Regions from separate parts of the Elioraea tepida genome, predicted to be linked through region 1. Evidence: predicted binding sites of a transcription regulator. Region 1 holds the regulator's gene; the other holds the start of a gene.
The links. The regulator HrcA, encoded in region 1, represses chaperone genes, less so after heat shock. The targets are predictions, from matches to a motif close to GTTNGCACTCNCNNNNNGNGAGTGCNAAC.

Region 1 (9,500 bases):
CGCACGCTGCGTGGCGGGGTCTTGCGCCGACCATCCCCTTGCCGCCGCCCGCCGCGCGCGGCATCTCACCCCCATGCCAGCCACACTGCTCGACCGCCTCTGGGCGCTGCACCGGATCGGACCCGCCGGCGGCGGCCAGGACCTGATCCATATCGACCGCATCCTGCTGCACGACCTCTCCGGCGCGCGGGCGCTGACCGAGGTGGCGGAGAAGGGATACGCGATCCCCAACCCCGGCCTCGCCTTCGCCACGCCCGACCACGCCGTCTCCTCCGCCCCCGGCCGCACGGCCGAGACCTTCGCCAAGGGCGCGGGCGGGGTGAAGGCGCTGCGGGAGGGCGCGGCACGGCACGGGATACGCCTCTTCGACCTCGGCGAGGACGGGCAGGGGATCGTGCACGTGATGGGGCCGGAGCTCGGCATAGTGCTCCCGGGCCTCTGCGTGATCTGCGGCGACAGCCACACCTGCACCAATGGCGGCCTCGGCGCGCTCGCCTTCGGCGTCGGCTCCTCCGAGCTCGCGCACGCGCTCGCGACACAGACGCTTCGCATCGCGAAGCCACGCTCGATGCGCATCCGATTCGAGGGCGCCTTCCCCGCCGGCACGACGGCGAAGGATGCCGTGCTCGCCGCGATCGGCCGGCTCGGCGCCGGTGCGGGCGCGGGATACGCGGTCGAGTGGGCGGGCTCCGCCGTGCGCGCGCTGCCCGTGGAGGCGCGGCTGACGCTCTGCAACCTCACGATCGAGCTCGGCGCGCGCATCGGCTTCGTCGCGCCGGACGAGAGGGTGTTCGAGTGGGTCGCGGGGCGCGACCTCGCGCCGAAGGGAGAGATGTGGGAGCGTGCGGTGGCGCATTGGCGCACGCTCCGATCTGACGACGACGCGGTGTTCGACGCCGAGCAGGTGATCGATGCCGGAACGGTCGCGCCGCAGGTGACCTGGGGCACGAGCCCCGAGCATGTCATTCCCGTCGATGCGACGATCCCCGACCCGAAGGACGCGCCGGACGCGACGCGCAGGCGTGCCTGGGAGGAAGCGCTCGCCTACCAGGGGCTCGAGCCGGGCCGCCCGATCGCGGGCACGCCGATCGACTGGGTGTTCATCGGCTCCTGCACCAATGCGCGGCTTTCGGACCTGCGCGAGGCGGCGGCCCTCCTGCGCGGGCGTCGCGTGGCGGCGGGCGTCACCGCCTGGGTTGTTCCGGGGTCTGTGCGGGTGAAGCGGGAGGCCGAAGCCGAGGGGCTCGACCGCGTCTTCACCGAGGCGGGCTTCGCCTGGCGCGAGCCGGGCTGTTCGCTGTGCGTGGCGGCGAATGGCGAGGCGGTGCCGCCCGGGGCGCGCTGCGTCTCGACCTCGAACCGGAACTTCGTCGGCCGCCAGGGCCGCGGCGCGCGCACCCACCTCGCCTCTCCGGCGATGGCGGCCGCCGCCGCCGTGGCGGGGCGCATCGTCGATGTGCGGAGCTTCGCGCCGTGACGCCCTTCACCACCGTCACCGGCCCTGCGGCGCCCCTGTTGCGCCCCAACATCGACACCGACGTGATCATCCGCGTCGAGCGTCTCGTCGGCACGACGCGCGCGGAGATGGGCGCTCACGCGTTCGAGGTGTGGCGACGCCGCGCCGACGGCAGCGAGGACCCCGAGTTCGTTCTGAACCGCGAACCGTTCCGGCGTGCGCCGATCCTGCTCGCGGGGCCCAATTTCGGCTGCGGCTCGTCACGCGAAGGGGCGGTGTGGGCGCTCGCCGGGGCGGGGATACGCGCGGTCATCGCCCCCTCCTTCTCCGACATCTTCGCCGCCAACGCCCTGCAGAACGGGCTCCTGCCGGTGGTGCTGCCGGAGGCGACGGTCAGGCGTCTCGCCGCAGCCGTGGAACGAGCGCCAAGCGAGGCTCTGGTCACGGTCGATCTCGAGCGCTGCGTCGTGGTTGGGCCGGAGGGCGACGTGCACCGTTTCGAGATCGACACTGCCCGGCGCGAGGCGCTGCTCGCGGGCCTCGACGACATCGGTCTTACTTTGCGCGAAGCCGGCGCAATCGCCGCCTGGCAGGAGCGGGATCGCGCCGCGCGCCCCTGGGTCTGGCTGGCCTGAGCCCCGGCATGGCCTTTCCTGCCGAAAATGACCAACTCGTAATCCTTCCGAACGGGTCGCGGTAACCTCGCTGAGCACACTCTCTGCGTGTTCCGGGTGGCGGCCTTTCCCGGCAGGCCGCCATCCGCATCGCGGGTCGGCGGCATGACTACCTCCCAGCCGCCGGCCCGCCTCTTTATCCTCCGCGTTGTCCCTCCCCCTCGACGTGCCCGCGCCGCCCCTGCCCGCTGCCTCGCGCGGGCGGCGCGAGGCCATTGCGTTTCCCGGGCGTGCTTGTCACCCTTGTTTCCGCTGACGAGGAGCGACGGCCCGCGCGCGTGACCAGCATCACCCCCCTGCGCTTCCCCCAAGCCGGACATTCCGGGCGCGGCGGCGACGAAACGCTGTGGGCCGTCATCGCCACCGTCGGCAGGACCGACAGGATCGCCGAGATCTACCGCTCGCGTGACGCCGCGCTCGAGGACCGCGCCTGGCGCGCGGCACAGGTGCGCGCCTATGCCCACCTGTTCGCGCGCACCAAGGAGCCCGCGCCGCGCTACTCGGTCGCGCCGATCCGGCGCGCCGACATCCCCCGCGCCTGGTCTCCCCTGCCGGCGCTCGGCTTCCTGCGCGGCCGGTTTCTCTAGGCTTACGCCGCGGGAGGCCGTCTCCCCGGCCGCCGCGGCGGCGGCAAACCGCCGGCGCTCGGAGGGAAGACCCGGGCCGTGTGCGGGCCGCAGGGCCGTGGACGGAACGCAACGATCGCGGGGTCGTCTGCCGTTCGTGGCGCGCGCTTGCCTTCGCGCCGGGCCTTATCCCTGGGCATCACCGCCGCTCGTTCGGCTCCCGCCCCCGCGGCCCTGACGCCCGGCCCGCTCAGCCTTTGCCCTCGAAGAACTCGCGCACCTTGGCGAAGAACCCCGCACTTTCCGGCGAGGAGCGGTCGCCCGCCTTCTCCGCCTCCTCCTCGAAGGCTCGCAACAGCTCCTGCTGGCGCTTGGTGAGGTTCATCGGCGTCTCGACAGCGACCTGGATGTAGAGATCGCCGCGCGCTGCCGAGCCGAGCTGCGTCATGCCCTTGCCGCGCAGGCGGAACTGGTCGCCGGTCTGCGTGCCCGGGGTGATCGTCACCTTGGCGCGCCCGCCCTCGATCGTCGGCACCTCGATCGCACCGCCGAGCGCCGCCGTCGTCATGCGCAGCGGCACGCGGCAGTAGAGGTTCGCGCCCTCGCGCTGGAACAGCGGGTGCGGCCGGACGAGAACGGTGACGTAGAGATCGCCGGCCGGAGCGCCGCGCAACCCCGCCTCTCCGGCACCGGCGACGCGCATGCGCGTGCCGTCCTCCACCCCGGCGGGGATGTCGACCGAGAGTGTGCGGTCGCGCTGCACCCGGCCCGAGCCCTGGCACACCCGGCAGGGGTCCTTCACCACTTTGCCGAGGCCGCCGCAGCTCGGGCAGGTGCGCTCGATCAGGAAGAAGCCCTGCTGGGCGCGGATCTTGCCCACACCGCCGCAGGTGCCGCAGGTCACCGGCCCCGCTCCGCCCTCCGAGCCTGTGCCCTTGCAGGCCTCGCAGGTGACCGCGGTCGGTACCCGGATCGTGGCCTTCTTGCCCGAGAAGGCCTCCTCGAGCGAGATCTCGACGCGCGTCTGCAGATCCGCGCCGCGGCCCATGCCGGCGGCCGAGCCGCGCCCGGCACGCCCGCCCATCAGGTCGCTGAAGATGTCGTCGAACATGTCGGCGAAGGAGCCGCCGCCCGGGAATCCGCCAAAGCCTCCGGGCCCGGGGCGCGGGCCGGCCGCCGTGCCGTCGAACGCGGCATGGCCGAACCGGTCATAGGCCGCGCGCTTCTCGGCGTCCTTCAGCACGTCGTAGGCTTCGTTCACCTCCTTGAACTTCGCCTCGGCCTTCTTGTCGCCGGGGTTACGGTCGGGGTGATACTTCATCGCGAGCTTGCGGTAGGCCTTCTTGATCTCCTCCGCGCTCGCGTCCTTCGCGACGCCAAGGGTCGCGTAATAGTCCTGCTTCGCCATCGGTGGTCAGGCGCCGGGGCTGCGCCGCCCCCGTGCCCCGAGGGACGATCGGGTCCATCGGGGGGAAGGGGCGGCGCGCATCGTCCTCAGCCGGGAGCGGTCGCGCCGCTCAGGCAGACTTCTTCCGGCTCTTCTCGTCGACGTCCTCGAACTCGGCGTCGACGACCTTCTCGTCCTTCGCGCCCTCCGGGCCGGAGCCGCCCGGCGCGCCGCCGCCGGCGTCCGGGCCGGACTGGGCCTGGCGGTAGAGGACTTCGCCGAGCTTCATCGAGGCCTGGGCGAGGGCGTCGGTGGCGCGGCGGATCGCCTCGACATCGTCACCGTCGCGGACCGCACGGAGCTCGGCAAGCGCCCGCTCGGCCGCCTCCTTCTCGGGCGCGGAGCCGAGCTTCTCGGCGTTCTCCTTCAGCGTCTTCTCGGTCTGGTGCGCGAGCGCATCGGCATGGTTGCGCGCCTCGATCGTCTCGCGCCGGCGACGGTCGGCCTCTGCGTTCGCCTCCGCCTCCTTGATCATGCGCTGGATCTCGGCCTCGGTGAGCCCGCCCGAGGCCTGGATGCGGATCTGCTGCTCCTTGCCGGTCGCCTTGTCCTTGGCCGAGACCGAGACGATGCCGTTGGCGTCGATGTCGAACGTCACCTCGATCTGCGGCACGCCGCGCGGCGCGGGCGGGATGCCCACGAGGTCGAACTGGCCGAGCAGCTTGTTGTCGGCCGCGATCTCGCGCTCGCCCTGATAGACCTTGATGGTGACGGCGGTCTGATTGTCGTCGGCGGTCGAGAAGATCTGGCTCTTGCGGGTCGGGATCGTCGTGTTGCGGTCGATCAGCCGGGTGAACACGCCGCCCAGGGTCTCGATGCCGAGCGAGAGCGGGGTGACGTCGAGCAGGACGACATCCTTCACCTCGCCCTTCAGCACCGCGCCCTGGATCGCCGCGCCGATCGCCACCACCTCGTCGGGGTTGACGTTGCGCGCGGGCTCGCGGCCGAAGAAGTTCTTCACCGTCTCGATGATCTTCGGCATGCGCGTCATGCCGCCGACGAGGATCACCTCGTCGATGTCGCCACGCGCCACGCCCGCATCCTTGAGCGCCTGCTCGCAGGGGCCGAGCGTCTTCTGGATCAGGTCCTCGACCAGCGCCTCGAGCTTGGCGCGCGAGAGCTTCACCACGAGGTGCTTCGGGCCGGAGGCGTCGGCGGTGATGAAGGGGAGGTTGATCTCCGTCTCCTTCGAGGAGGAGAGCTCGATCTTGGCCTTCTCCGCCGCTTCCTTCAGCCGCTGCAGCGCGAGCTTGTCGTTGCGCAGGTCGATGCCCTGGTCGCGTTTGAACTCATCGGCGAGGTAGTCGATGATACGCTTGTCGAAGTCCTCGCCGCCGAGGAAGGTGTCACCGTTCGTGCTCTTCACCTCGAACACGCCGTCCTCGATCTCGAGGATCGAGATGTCGAAGGTGCCGCCGCCGAGGTCGTAGACGGCGACCGTTCCGGCCTTCTTCTTCTCAAGGCCGTAGGCGAGCGCCGCGGCGGTCGGCTCGTTGATGATGCGCAACACCTCGAGCCCGGCGATCCGGCCGGCGTCCTTCGTCGCCTGGCGCTGGCTGTCGTTGAAATAGGCCGGGACGGTGATGACGGCCTGCGTCACCTTCTCGCCGAGATAGGCCTCGGCCGTCTCCTTCATCTTCATCAGCACGAAGGCGCTGATCTGCGAGGGAGAGTACTTCTCGCCACGCGCCTCGACCCAGGCATCGCCGGTCGCCGATTTGATGATCTTGTACGGCACCATGCCGATGTCCTTGGTCACCATCGGGTCGTCATAGCGGCGGCCGATCAGGCGCTTGACCGCATAGAACGTATTCAGCGGGTTGGTGACCGCCTGGCGCTTCGCCGCCTGGCCGACGAGGCGCTCACCATTGTCGGTGAAGGCGACCATCGAGGGCGTGGTGCGCGCGCCCTCGCTGTTCTCGATGACGCGGACATCCTTACCCTCCATGACAGCCACGCAGCTGTTCGTGGTGCCGAGGTCGATGCCGATGACCTTGCTCATGCTGTTCTCCTTTTCCGGCGAGACCGCCCGGCCCGTCAGAGGCGCCGGCCGGCCCCCCTCTCTCTCGATATGCACAAGCTGCGGCGGGGGAGCCGCAGCGGACGTCAGGCATGTATTCAGCGCAACGAGCCCCGACAAGGGGCGCAGGCGGACGCGGCTCCCGCAGCCGCCTCAGGCCTCTGTGTCGAGCGTGCTGCCCGGTTCGGCGGAGTGTGCGTGCGGGGCGGCCGGGGTGGGGGCGGGAGCGCCCTTCGAGACCACGACCATCGCCGGTTTCAGGAGCCGGCCGCTGATCGTCCAGGCAGGGGTCCAGGCCTGGATGACGTGGCCCGCGGGCACCTCGGCCGATGCCGCCTCGGCCATCGCCTGGTGCAGCTCGGGGTCGAACTTCGCACCCGCTGCGTCCACCCGGACCACGCCGTTGCGCTCGAGCGCGCCGAGCAAGGCGCGGCCGATCGCCTCCACACCTTCGCGCAGCCGGGCGACGATCTCGGGCTCTCCCTCCGCCGGGGCGGGCAGGGAGGCAAGCGCGCGCTCGAGATTCTCGGCCGCGTCCACCACGTCGCGGGCGAACTTCGTCACGGCGTAGTTGCGCGCGTCCTCGACCTCGCGCCGGGCGCGGGCGCGCACGTTCTGCGTCTCCGCCTCGGCGCGAAGCCACTTGTCCTTGAGAGACGCCACCTCCGCCTCAAGCGCCGTGATGCGCGCTGCCGCCTCCGCCATCAGAGCCTCCGGTGTCGGCTGGGGCGGCTCCTCGCGCGCGGCCTCCGCCTCTGGCCCCGCGGGCGGGGCGGCGGAGGAGGGGGGCTGGGTGTCGGGCGTGTCGGTCTTGTCCTGCATGGCGCGGCACACTTAAGGGGGAGAGGGCGCGAAGGAAAGGGCGAGGGGGCAGGGCTGCTTGCGGCGCACGCCCGAGGCGCGGCGCGGGCGGGTGGGCCACCGCGCTCAGCCGAGCAGGCGGCCGATCACCTTCGCCGTGTAGTCAACCGCCGGGATGATCCGGCCGTAGTTGATCCGGGTGGGGCCGATCACCCCGATCGCGCCGACGATCCGGTCGCGTGCGTTCCGGTAGGGAGCGACGATCATCGTCACGCCCGCCGCCTCGAACAGCCGGTTCTCCGAGCCGATGAAGATCTGCACGCCGTCAGAGGCCTGGGCGAGCTCGAGCAGTTTCAAGAGCGTCTCCTTCGCCTCGAGACGCTCGAACAGAGCGCGGATCGTCTCGAGCCGCTCGAGCGCGGTGACATCGGCGAGAAGCTGCGCCTGGCCGCGCACGATCAGTGCCCGCCCCGCGCCGGCCTGGGTGGCGAGGCCCGCCTCCACCACCTTGCCGGTGAGCTCGTCGAGCTCGGTGCGGTGGGCGGAGATCTCCTCCTCGAGCACACGCCGCGCCTCCTCGAGCGTGCGGCCGGCAAGCCGTGCGTTGACATAGTTGCTGGCCTGGGCGAGGGCAGAGGGAGGAAGGCCCTCGGGGGGCTGGATCACCCGGTTCTCGACCTGCCCGTCCTCGGTCACGAGCACGACGAGGACGCGGCCCGAGCCGAGCGAGACGAACTCGACATGCTTGAGCGCGGCCTCGGATTTCGGCGCGATCACGAGCCCTGCCGCCTGCGACAGGCCGGCGAGCAGGGCGGAGGCCTCGGCCAGCACCTCCTCGATTGACCGCCCCTCGGCCTGGCAGCGGGCGGAGATCGCCTCCTCCTCCTCCGGCGTGAGCGAGCCGCGCTCGAGCAGGCCATCGACGAACATGCGCAAGCCCCGGTCGGTCGGAAGCCGTCCGGCGGAGGTGTGCGGGGCGAAGATCAGGCCGCTCTCCTCGAGATCGGCCATCACGTTGCGTATGGTCGCGGGCGACAGCGCCATCGGCAGCCGGCGCGAGAGCGTGCGCGAGCCGACCGGCTCGCCCGTCGCCACATAGGCCTCGACGATCTCGCGCAAGATCATGGCCGACCGGCTCGGCAGGCCGACCGCACCGGTCGTGCCGGCTGCGCCCGGCGGCGCCGCCACGTCACGTCGCGTCTGGTCGCTTGCCATGTTTTCTACGTATGAACGGCCCCGGCGGGGGTCAACGCGGCCGCCCGGGCTGGAGAGACCGTGCCTGCGCCGATCGCCTATCTCGTCGCCGCTCTCGCTGAGATCGTCGGCTGCTTCGCGTTCTGGGCCTGGCTTCGGCTCGGCGCCTCGGCGCTGTGGCTCATCCCCGGCATGGCCTCTCTCGCCCTGTTCGCCTGGGCGCTGACCTGGGTGGAGGCGGCCGCCGCGGGGCGCGCCTATGCCGCCTATGGCGGCGTCTACATCGCCGCCTCGCTCGCCTGGCTCTGGGCGGTCGAGGGGCTGCGGCCGGATCGGTGGGACCTCGCCGGCGCCGCCCTCTGCCTCGCCGGGGCGGCGGTCATCCTGTTCGGGCCGCGCGGGGCGTGACCGCGCCGGCGGGGGGTCGCCGAGACTCCGGGCGGTGGCTATTGTCCGGCGCGACCAAGAACGACGCCAGACACCGGAACCGACACCGATGCGCCCCTCAGGCCGTGCCGCAGACGAGCTTCGCCCCGTCACCCTCGAGCCGAACGTCTCGCGCCATGCCGAGGGCTCCTGCTTCGTGAAGTTCGGCCACACCCATGTCCTCTGCACCGCCTCGATCGAGGCCAAGGTGCCGCCCTTTCTGCGCAACCAGGGCCAGGGCTGGATCACCGCCGAATACGGCATGCTGCCCCGCTCGACCCATACGCGCACCGACCGCGAGGCAGCGCGCGGGCGGCAGTCCGGCCGCACGCAGGAGATCCAGCGGCTGATCGGACGCGCGCTCCGCGCCGTCGTCGACCTCAAGGCGATGGGCGAGATGACGATGACGCTCGACTGCGACGTGATCCAGGCCGATGGCGGCACGCGCACGGCGGCGATCACCGGCGCCTGGGTTGCGGCGGCCTGTGCCTTCAACCGGCTGGTGCGCGCGCGCGTGCTCAACGCCTCGCCGATGCGCGGCCAGGTCGCCGCCGTCTCCTGCGGGCTGTGGCGCGGGCTTGCGGTGCTCGACCTCGACTATGCCGAAGACAGCGAGGCGGAGGCGGATGGCAATTTCGTCCTCACCGAGGATGGCGGGATCGTCGAGGTGCAGGCCACCGCCGAGCGCCGGCCGATGACGCAGCGCGAGATCGATTCGCTGATGGCGCTCGCGCGCGGCGGCTGCTCCACCCTGTTCGACCTGCAGAAGGAGGCGGTGCATGGCTGAGCGACGCCTCGACCGCGGCGCGCGTCTCGTCATCGCCACCCACAACGCGGGCAAGCTCGCCGAGATCGCCGCCCTGCTCGCGCCCTGCGGCATCGAGACGGTGGGGGCGGCCGCTCTCGGCCTTCCCGA
Region 2 (9,500 bases), 1.5 Mb from region 1:
AGCCGGGAGAGCACCATGTCGAGCTCAAGCGCGCGGGCGCGTGCCTCCGCCTCCGCCTGGATCAGCGGCGTGACATCGAGGGCACAGATCACGTGGCCGCCATCCGGCATCGGCTCGTAGCGCACGTCGATGCTCCGCCCGTCGGGCATCCGGCGCGTGCGCCGGAACGGGCGCGTCCGGTCGATCGCGAGCACGGCCGCGACCTCGGCCTCCGGGTCACCTGGGCCGTAGGCGCCGGCTTTGGCGAAGTCGCGCACGATCTCCTCGAGCGTCCGCCCGGGCCGGAGGATCTGAGGGTTGACGCCAGCCATGCGTCCATAGGTGGCGTTCGCCCAGATCAACCTGCGCTCGGCGTCATAGAGGACGATGCCGACGGGAAGACGGTCGAGCGTATCGCGAAGCAGAGCGGTCTGTCGCCGCGCCGCAAGCGTCGCCTCCATTTCGGCAGTGACGTCGCGGCCGATACCGCGATAGCCCTGGAACGTGCCATCCGGTCCGAACACCGGCACGCCGCTGATCCGCACCCAGAGGGGTTTGTTGGCGCCGCGCCTGGAGCGGTAGGTGAGGTCACGGAACGGCCGGCGCGCGGCGAGGTCTTCCGCATGGCGTGCCCACATCGCCTCGTCACCGGGCTCGCGGATGGCGTTCTCCTCGCGCGTTCGGCCGAGCATCGGGTCATCGAGCCTCGGCGCGAGCACATCTCCCCCAGGAGGAACGTCACGCTGCGAGAGCCAGGTGAAGCGCAGCGACGCGTCCTGTTCCCAGAACCAGTCGCCCGATGCATAGGCGAAGTCGCGCAGTCGCCGCTCGCGATCTTCAAGCATCGCGCAGGCGATCCTGAGGACCTCGACCTCGGCCTGCAAGGAGGCGGTTGTATCTCCCTCGCCGCCTTCCATCACGCGGTGATCATGCTACAGCCGGGCGCAAGCGGTGGGCGCAGACGACGAACGCCCCGACGAGCAGCACCGCGACCGTCTGATGCAGCGTGCCGAGCGTGACCGGCACGACGAGCAGGAGGGTGGCGATACCGAGCAGGTACTGCGCGACGACCAAACCCGAGAAGACAAGCACGGGCGCGCACCACGGCGGCCCGGCGCGCCAAGCGAACGCTGCGGCCGCAAGGGCGGCGGCAAGCGTCGCCGTCGCGAGCAGGCGATGGTTGAACTGGACGGCGGCGAGGTTCTCGAACCAGTTGAGGATCCAGGGGCTCAGATCGCCATAGCCCGCCGGCACCAGGGCCCCGTCCATCAGGGGGAAGGTGTTGTAGGTGAACCCTGCCCGCGTGCCGGCCACGAACCCGCCGGCAATCATCGTCACCACCGCGAGCGCCCCGGCGACATGAACACTCGCCCGCAGGGGCCGTGGCGCCACGCGGCCGGATCGCTGGCTCGGCAACAGGTCGAGCGCCGTCCAAAGCACGGCGGCGAAGATGAGGAAGGCGAGGCCGAGATGCATCGTCAGCCGGTAGGGGCTGACCGCAGTGCGATGGGGAAAGAAGCCGGAGGCGACCATGAACCAGCCGAGCAGGCCCTGCAGCGCGCCGAGGCCGAACAGGAGCGCGAGCCGAGGCCAGAGGCTCCGGCGAAGCCGCCCCGCAAGCGCGAGCGCGAGTGCGCCGCCGGCGAAGACGACGCCGATCAGCTTGCCCCACAGCCGATGCAGATACTCGAGCCAGAAGATCTCCTTGAAGCCGGCGAGGTCCATCCCGCGATTGACCTCGAGATATTGCGGAATCGTGCGGTAGAGAGCGAACAGGCGGTTCCACTCCGCCTCCGACAGCGGCGGCAGCCACCCCGTGAGCGGCCGCCATTCCATAATCGAGAGGCCAGAGCCGGTCAGCCGCGTCGCGCCTCCAAGCGCGACCATCACCACGATCATGCCGGCGACGACGAGGAGCCATGCGGCGACGGCGGCATCACCGGCCCGCTCCCGCTCGGCAGTGTCGGCGTCAAGCGGCGGCCAGGTGGTGTCGAAGGGCATTGTCGGGATCGGTCCTCGCGCTTGCGAGCTTCGGGGCGGCGCCTCGCTTGCCGCCCCCCTGCCCCTCTGGTATGGCGCGCGAGGGGGCGAAATCAAGCAGTCCCCGCATCCGGTCAGCCCCGACCGAGCGACACGCTCCGGAGCCGCACAGCACGCCAGCATGAAGAGCCACGCGCCCGAGACCGAGGCGCCGGCACCCGCGCCGGAAGACACCGCGCGGCCGCTTCTCTCCGTGGTGGTGCCGGTGCGGAACGAGGGGCCCAACATCCTCCCCCTGATCGCGGAGATCCGCGCCGCCACGGCTCCGCTCGGCGGGGTCGAGATCGTCTATGTCGACGACGGCTCGACCGATGACACGGCCGACCGGCTCGCCGAGGCCGCGCGCATGGGCGGGCTCGTGCGGATTCGCCACCCGCGCTCCTTCGGCCAGAGCGCGGCGATCATCTCCGGCGTGAAGGCCGCGCGGGGAACGTGGATCGCCACACTCGACGGTGACGGGCAGAACGACCCGGCGGACATCCCCGCCCTGTTCCGCCGCGCGCTCGCCGAGGCGGAGGCCGCAGAAGGCCCCGTGCTCGTGGCCGGCCATCGCGTCCACCGCATGGACGGAGCGGTGAAGCGGCTGACAAGCCGGATCGCGAACCGGGTCCGAGCGGCGCTGCTCGGCGACGCGACCCCCGACACCGGCTGCGGGCTGAAACTGTTCCGACGTGAGGACTTCCTCGAGCTGCCGCGTTTCGACCACATGCACCGCTATCTGCCGGCGCTGTTCCTGCGCGCCGGCGGGAGGGTGGTGAGCGTGCCGGTGAACCACCGCCCGAGGCTTCGAGGTCGCTCTAACTACGGCACGCTCGACCGGCTCGCCGTCGGCGTGGCCGACCTCTTCGGCGTCATGTGGCTGCAGCGGCGCTGGAAGCGGCCGGTTGCGATCCGCCTTCCCGGCCGCGACGAAGGGGCCTGACGGGTGCGCCTCGCCCGGCTTGGCAAGCCGATCCTGCTGCTCGGCGGCTTGATCGCAGCCGGCGTGCTGTTGCGCGCGTTGCGCGAGTGGGGCGTGCTCGACCCGGGCTTCCTCGGCCGAGCGACGGCCCGACTCGGCATCCCCGGCGAGCTCGTCTTCGTGGTCCTCGGCGCGGCGGCCTGCATGGTCGGGGTGCCGCGTCAGGCGGTCGCCTTCGCGGGCGGGACGGCCTTCGGCGCTCTGATGGGGTCGCTGCTCGGGCTTGCGGCCATGGTGATCGGGTGTGCTGGCTCCTTCCTGTGGGCGCGCGCCGTCGGGCGGGAGTGGGCCAGGCGGCGAATCGAGCGGGCCTTTTCGGGGCGTCTCGCGAGGCTCGACCGCTTCATCGCCGCGAACCCGTTCACCGCCACGCTCACGCTGAGGCTCCTGCCGGTGGGCAACAACCTTGCCCTCAACCTCCTCGCCGGGCTGTCGGGGGTGCCGCTCGGCCCGTTTCTCTTTGGGTCGGCGATCGGCTACGTCCCGCAGACAGTGGTGTTCGCGCTGCTCGGCAAGGGCGTGCGTGTGGATGGCGCGGTCCAGCTCGCGCTCGGGCTCGCCCTGTTCGCAGGCTCCGCCGCGCTCGGGCTCTGGCTCCTCCGACGCGGACGGCAGGCGCGCGAGGCGGCGGCGGCGGCCGGTCTCAACGACGCGCCCTAGCGCGCGGTCAGTGCAGCGAGAACACGCCTTGGGCGAAGCGGAGCTCCACCGGGCTGATCAGCTCGGCGGAGGCGACGCTCACCGAGTGCAGCTTTCCCTCGATCTCGCGCTGCCAGAAGGCCAGAAAGCGGTTCAGTTCCGGGAACCGGGGGGCGAGGTCGAAGTTCTGCCAGACGAAGGTCTGCAGAAGGCTCGGATGGTCGGGAAGGTGGTAGAGGATCTTCGCGGTCGTCAGCCTGTATCCCTGGAGCTGGCGAGAGAGCGAGACGGTCATATCAGGTTGTTCCTCCATACCTTTGTGTGCTGGCGCCCCATTCCCTGGATCGGGAAGGATGCCAGCAAGAAGCGTGGCACGGAAAGAAAAAACGTCGCGTTATCAGGGTCTTGGCAGCAGATCGCCCGGAGTGCTGCCACCCTTGACTTGGCGCGGGGCTAGGCCTAGATCGTTAGCACTCCTCGGGCGCGAGTGCTAGCAACGGTCAGTTGCCGGTGCGCGCGCACGGGGATGTCCTTGATCAAACGCCAGGAGAGCTCCCGATGAAGTTTCGTCCCCTGCACGACCGTGTGGTGGTGCGCCGCGTGACCGCCGAGGAGAAGACGGCAGGCGGCATCATCATCCCCGACACCGCCAAGGAGAAGCCCATGGAGGGCGAGGTGGTGGCGGTGGGCCCCGGCGCCCGCAACGAGAAGGGCGAGATCGTGGCCCTCGACGTGAAGGTGGGTGACCGCGTTCTGTTCGGTAAGTGGTCCGGCACCGAGGTGAAGATCGACGGCGAAGAGCTGTTGATCATGAAGGAGAGCGACATCATGGGGGTCATCGAGGTCTCGGCCGCGAAGAAGAAGGCCGCCTGATCTCTCGCCGGATGCTCCTCTGACGTCGAAACCCCAATCAGGAACAAGGACGAGAAGACATGCCCGCAAAAGACGTGAAGTTCGGCGCGGATGCGCGCACGCGGATGCTCCGCGGCGTCGACATCCTCGCTGACGCTGTGAAGGTGACGCTGGGGCCCAAGGGCCGCAACGTTGTGCTCGACAAGAGCTTCGGCGCGCCCCGTATCACGAAGGACGGCGTGACGGTCGCGAAGGAGATCGAGCTCGCCGACAAGTTCGAGAACATGGGCGCGCAGATGGTGCGCGAGGTGGCCTCGAAGACCAACGACGTCGCCGGTGACGGCACGACGACGGCCACCGTTCTCGCCCAGGCGATCGTGCGCGAGGGCGCGAAGGCGGTCGCTGCCGGCATGAACCCGATGGACCTCAAGCGCGGCATCGACAAGGCCGTGGCCGTGGTCGTCGAGGACCTCAAGAAGCGCTCGAAGAAGATCTCGACCTCTGACGAAGTCGCCGCTGTCGGCACGATTTCGGCCAACGGTGAGCGCGAAATCGGCGAGATGATCGCCAAGGCGATGCAGAAGGTCGGCAACGAGGGCGTGATCACGGTCGAGGAGGCGAAGGGCATCCAGACTGAGCTCGACGTTGTCGAGGGCATGGAGTTCGATCGCGGCTACGTCTCTCCGTATTTCGTCACGAACGCGGAGAAGATGATCGCCGAGCTCGAGAACCCCTACATCCTCATCCACGAGAAGAAGCTCTCGGGCCTGCAGCCGATGCTGCCGCTGCTCGAGGCGGTGGTGCAGAGCGGCAAGCCGCTCCTGATCATTGCCGAGGATGTCGAGGGCGAGGCGCTCGCCACCCTCGTGGTGAACAAGCTGCGCGGCGGGCTCAAGGTCGCGGCCGTGAAGGCGCCTGGCTTCGGTGACCGCCGCAAGGCCATGCTCGAGGACATCGCGATCCTCACCGGCGGCCAGGTGATCAGCGAGGATCTTGGCATCAAGCTCGAGAACGTCACGCTCAACATGCTCGGCAAGGCCAAGAAGGTCGTGATCGAGAAGGAGAGCACGCTGATCGTCGAGGGTGCCGGCAAGAAGGCCGACATCCAGGGCCGCTGCAACCAGATCAAGGCGCAGATCGAGGAGACCACCTCCGACTACGACCGCGAGAAGCTGCAGGAGCGGCTTGCCAAGCTCGCGGGCGGCGTGGCCGTGATCCGTGTGGGCGGCTCGACCGAGGTTGAGGTGAAGGAGCGCAAGGACCGGGTGGACGACGCCCTGCATGCGACCCGTGCGGCGGTCGAGGAGGGCATCGTTCCGGGTGGTGGCACCGCGCTTGCCCGCGCGAGCCAGATCCTGTCCAAGGTCAAGGTCGACAACGATGACCAGCGCTACGGCATCGAGATCGTCCGCAAGGCGATCACGGCGCCGCTGCGCCAGATCAGCGCCAATGCTGGTGAGGACGGTGCGGTCATCCTCGGCAAGGTGCTCGACAACGACGACTACAACTTCGGCTTCGACGCCCAGACCGGCGAGTTCAAGGACCTCGTGAAGGCCGGCATCATCGACCCGACCAAGGTCGTGCGCACGGCACTTCAGGATGCCGCGTCGGTCGCCTCGCTGCTCATCACCACCGAGGCGATGGTCGCCGAGCGTCCGGAGAAGAAGACCCCGCCGGCCGGTGGCGCTGGCGCCGGCATGGGCGACATGGACTTCTGATCGCCCCAGGATGGCCCGGGCGACCGGGCCATCGCCTGCCGGATCAGGTCGAGGGGGCGCTCCGATGGGGCGCCCCCTTTTCGCATGGCTGGTCGGCAAGCGGCCGATTGTGCTTGACCCGTCCGCTGCGACCTGCGCACATGGCAATGCAATCGTGCGTTTCGCGCGTTCGGCCTTGGCGGAACTCCGGCTCACACCGGGCTCCTCGACCTTCGCTTCCGAAAATCCCGGTTGTTCCGACGTCAGGCGATGTTCGCCCGACGTGACGTGCTGTTCCAAAGGAGGGCCACATGGCCACAGGCACCGTGAAATGGTTCAACGCCCAGAAGGGCTTCGGCTTCATCGTCCCCGACCAGGGCGGGAGGGATGTGTTCGTGCACATCACCGCCGTCCAGGCGGCAGGCCTCCCGGGCCTCAGCGAGGGCCAGAAGGTGGGCTTCGAGGTCTCGATGGAGCGCGGCAAGGCAGCGGCCGCGATGCTGCGCGCCATCTGACCGGCAGCGCCCCGGCCACGCGGCCGTGGCGGAACCGATCGGGGGCCATCCGCGGATGGCCCCCTTTTCGTTTCTGCCGCCCCGCCGTGCTCATCGTCACGCCCCCGCCCGCCGCTTGGCGGCCGCGATGCCGTGCGATTGTGGTTGACCGGCGGGCGAAACCCTGCGCGTGTTGGTGGCGCAATCGCGTTTGGCTCGACTGACCGATCGGCTCTCCGGACCACGAGGCTACCGGGCGCCTGAGGCTCACTCCCCGAACACCCGGTTGTCTCCCGCCGTGCGGCGGTCGCGCGGCGTCACGTCAAGCGAAGGAGCGCCAGAGATGGCCACCGGAATCGTCAAGTGGTTCAACCCGACCAAGGGCTACGGTTTCATCGTGCCCGACCAGGGCGGCAAGGATGTGTTCGTGCACATCACCGCCGTTCAGGCCGCCGGTCTCTCGGGCCTGAACGAGGGCCAGAGGGTCAGCTTCGAGGTCTCGATGGAGCGCGGCAAGCCGGCTGCGACAAACCTCCGCTCGGCTTGAGCCGTTCCCTGGTCTGCTGACGAGGGCCGCCCCGGCAAGGGGCGGCCCTTCGCGTTTCGCGAGGCGTCGGCAGGGCGCAGGCACGCCATACGAGCGCGCGGCGCGGCCGGTCCGACCGCTCGACGCGTCGCGAGCAACGGAAGGCGGTTCGCCTTCAGCACGCCCGACCAGAGATCGCGCGCGCATCGCGCCACGCTCCCCCCGTGTCCGCCTTCGCCATGGGGGCAGCTCTGCCCGCACGGCCGGTTCCCGGCGTGCGCGGTCTGCTCTAGCCTGATGGACGTGTCCTCCTCTACGCCTGCCGCCGCGGCACCGCCCCCGAAGCCTGCCGCGAGCCTGCCGATCATCCTGTCGCTCAGCTTCTGCCACCTCCTGAACGACACGATGCAGTCGCTGCTGCCGGCGCTCTACCCGATCCTCAAGGACGCCTATGCGCTCGACTTCGCCGAGATCGGGCTGCTCACCCTCGCCTTCCAGTGCACGGCCTCGCTCCTGCAACCCGCCGTTGGCCTCTACACGGACCGCACGCCGCTCCCCTACTCGATGACAGGGGGCATGGTCGCCACGCTTGCGGGCCTCGTCCTTCTCTCGACGGCAGATGCCTACCCGCTTCTCGTGTTCGCGGCGATGCTGGTCGGCTGCGGGTCGGCGGTGTTCCACCCGGAAGCATCGCGCGTGGCGCGCGCGGCGGCCGGTGGACGCTACGGGCTCGCACAGTCGGTGTTTCAGATGGGGGGCAATACGGGGCAGGCGCTCGGGCCGCTGCTCGCCGCCTTCGTCGTCGTGCCGGTCGGGCAGCGTGGGGTGATCTGGTTCTCGCTGCTCGCGCTCTTCGCCGCACTCATCCTCGCCGGTGTCGGCAGCTGGTATGCGCAGGCGTGGCGCGCGCCTGGCCGAGCAGGGGCCGCGCTGCCCGCGCGCGCCGGCCGTCGCACGGTGCTGGTCGGCCTCGCCGTGCTCGTGGTGCTGATCTTCTCGAAGAATTTCTATTCGGCGGCGCTGACGAGCTACTTCACCTTCTACCTGATCGAGACCTTCGGCGTGTCGGTGCAGACGGCGCAGCTTTTCCTGTTCGCGCACATGGCAGGGCTCGCGGCCGGGCTGGTGCTCGGCGGCTGGGTCGGGGACCGGGTCGGCCGGGCCCCGGTGATCTGGTTCTCCATCCTCGGCGCGCTTCCCTTCACGCTCGCGCTTCCCTACGCCACCCTGTTCTGGACCGGCGTGCTCGCGGTGGTGATCGGCATCATCACTTCGTCGGCCTTCTCCGCCATCCTCGTCTATGCACAGGACCTGCTGCCCGGCCGCGTCGGCTTCGTCTCAGGCATGTTCTTCGGCTTCTCCTTCGGTCTTGGCGGCATCGCCGCCGCCGCTCTCGGCGTGCTCGCGGACGCGACGAGCATCGGCACCGTCTATCGCCTCGTCTCCTTTCTGCCGCTGCTCGGGCTTGCGACCGCGTTTCTGCCGCGGCTCGATCGCGCTTATGCGGGGGTGCGATAGGCTCTGCGGAAGGGCTCGCGGCAGCCGCGGCGCACGCCACCATCAGCGGCAGAGGTCTGGCCCCCCTCGCCGGTCCTACGGGCGGGGCGAGCGGCGCGAGGCGCGGCCTCGGCGTGCACTCCGGGCCGCCTGGACCGCGCCGCGATTCGCGCGTCTCGGCGCCCGAGGCACACAACATCCTCCTGAGGAAGCCAGCACGCGCTGTTCGCTCCGCCCGTCACTCGGGCGACTCACCGCCTCGCGGTCACACGGCACGCGCCGCGCCGGCACGGCGGCGAGGGAGGCGCGTTCGGCCGCTGCGGTCGCGGGTGTGTCCATTGCGCCGAGGCAGGCCGGCCGGACATGGGGCAAAAGTGCTGGAACCGCCGGGCCAACTCGTGCGACTCAACGCCCCGCGATGCCGTATGGAGGTAACGTGGAGTCGATCTACTGGGTCTTGGCCTGGGCCTGCCATCGGAAATGCCGTCATTGCTACGAGGATCGTTTCCGGCCCTATGTGCGCGGCGCTCTCGAGGCGGTGGTCGCGGAAGCCGAGCGAAACGCGCCGAAGGTCATCGCCAATCTCCCCCCGGAGATGACCTATCTCGACCTCAACGACCCAAGGCCTGACGGCACGCTGCCGCGGAAGACGGGTCGGATCATCCTCTCGGGCGGCGAGTGCCTGATGGACCCGGTGCGCGAGCGCGTCACCTATCCCGTGATCGAGGAGCTCGCGGCGAAGTATCGTGACCGGGGCGGGGTGAAGATCATCGTCCAGACCACCGGCGATCTCCTCACCCCCGCCATGATCGATG

Region 2: the regulator HrcA is predicted to act here: its motif matches at 4,086-4,114, upstream of groES (co-chaperone GroES).

What each region holds. Positions count from the first base shown of each region.
Region 1 is NZ_CP076448.1:1,507,986-1,517,485, reverse strand. Features, by position in the region: gene leuC (3-isopropylmalate dehydratase large subunit) at 74-1,477, shown strand; gene leuD (3-isopropylmalate dehydratase small subunit) at 1,474-2,091, shown strand; gene KO353_RS07300 (hypothetical protein) at 2,409-2,717, shown strand; gene dnaJ (molecular chaperone DnaJ) at 2,947-4,104, opposite strand; gene dnaK (molecular chaperone DnaK) at 4,214-6,145, opposite strand; gene KO353_RS07285 (nucleotide exchange factor GrpE) at 6,317-6,985, opposite strand; gene hrcA (heat-inducible transcriptional repressor HrcA) at 7,091-8,089, opposite strand; gene KO353_RS07275 (YnfA family protein) at 8,240-8,566, shown strand; gene rph (ribonuclease PH) at 8,655-9,371, shown strand; gene KO353_RS07265 (non-canonical purine NTP pyrophosphatase) at 9,364-9,500, shown strand, end outside.
Region 2 is NZ_CP076448.1:3,034,466-3,043,965, reverse strand. Features, by position in the region: gene KO353_RS14620 (PAS-domain containing protein) at 1-896, opposite strand, end outside; gene KO353_RS14615 (COX15/CtaA family protein) at 907-1,980, opposite strand; gene KO353_RS14610 (glycosyltransferase family 2 protein) at 2,141-2,941, shown strand; gene KO353_RS14605 (TVP38/TMEM64 family protein) at 2,945-3,640, shown strand; gene KO353_RS14600 (usg protein) at 3,648-3,914, opposite strand; gene groES (co-chaperone GroES) at 4,178-4,492, shown strand; gene groL (chaperonin GroEL) at 4,552-6,189, shown strand; gene KO353_RS14585 (cold-shock protein) at 6,480-6,683, shown strand; gene KO353_RS14580 (cold-shock protein) at 7,006-7,209, shown strand; gene KO353_RS14575 (MFS transporter) at 7,486-8,706, shown strand; gene KO353_RS14570 (radical SAM/SPASM domain-containing protein) at 9,122-9,500, shown strand, end outside.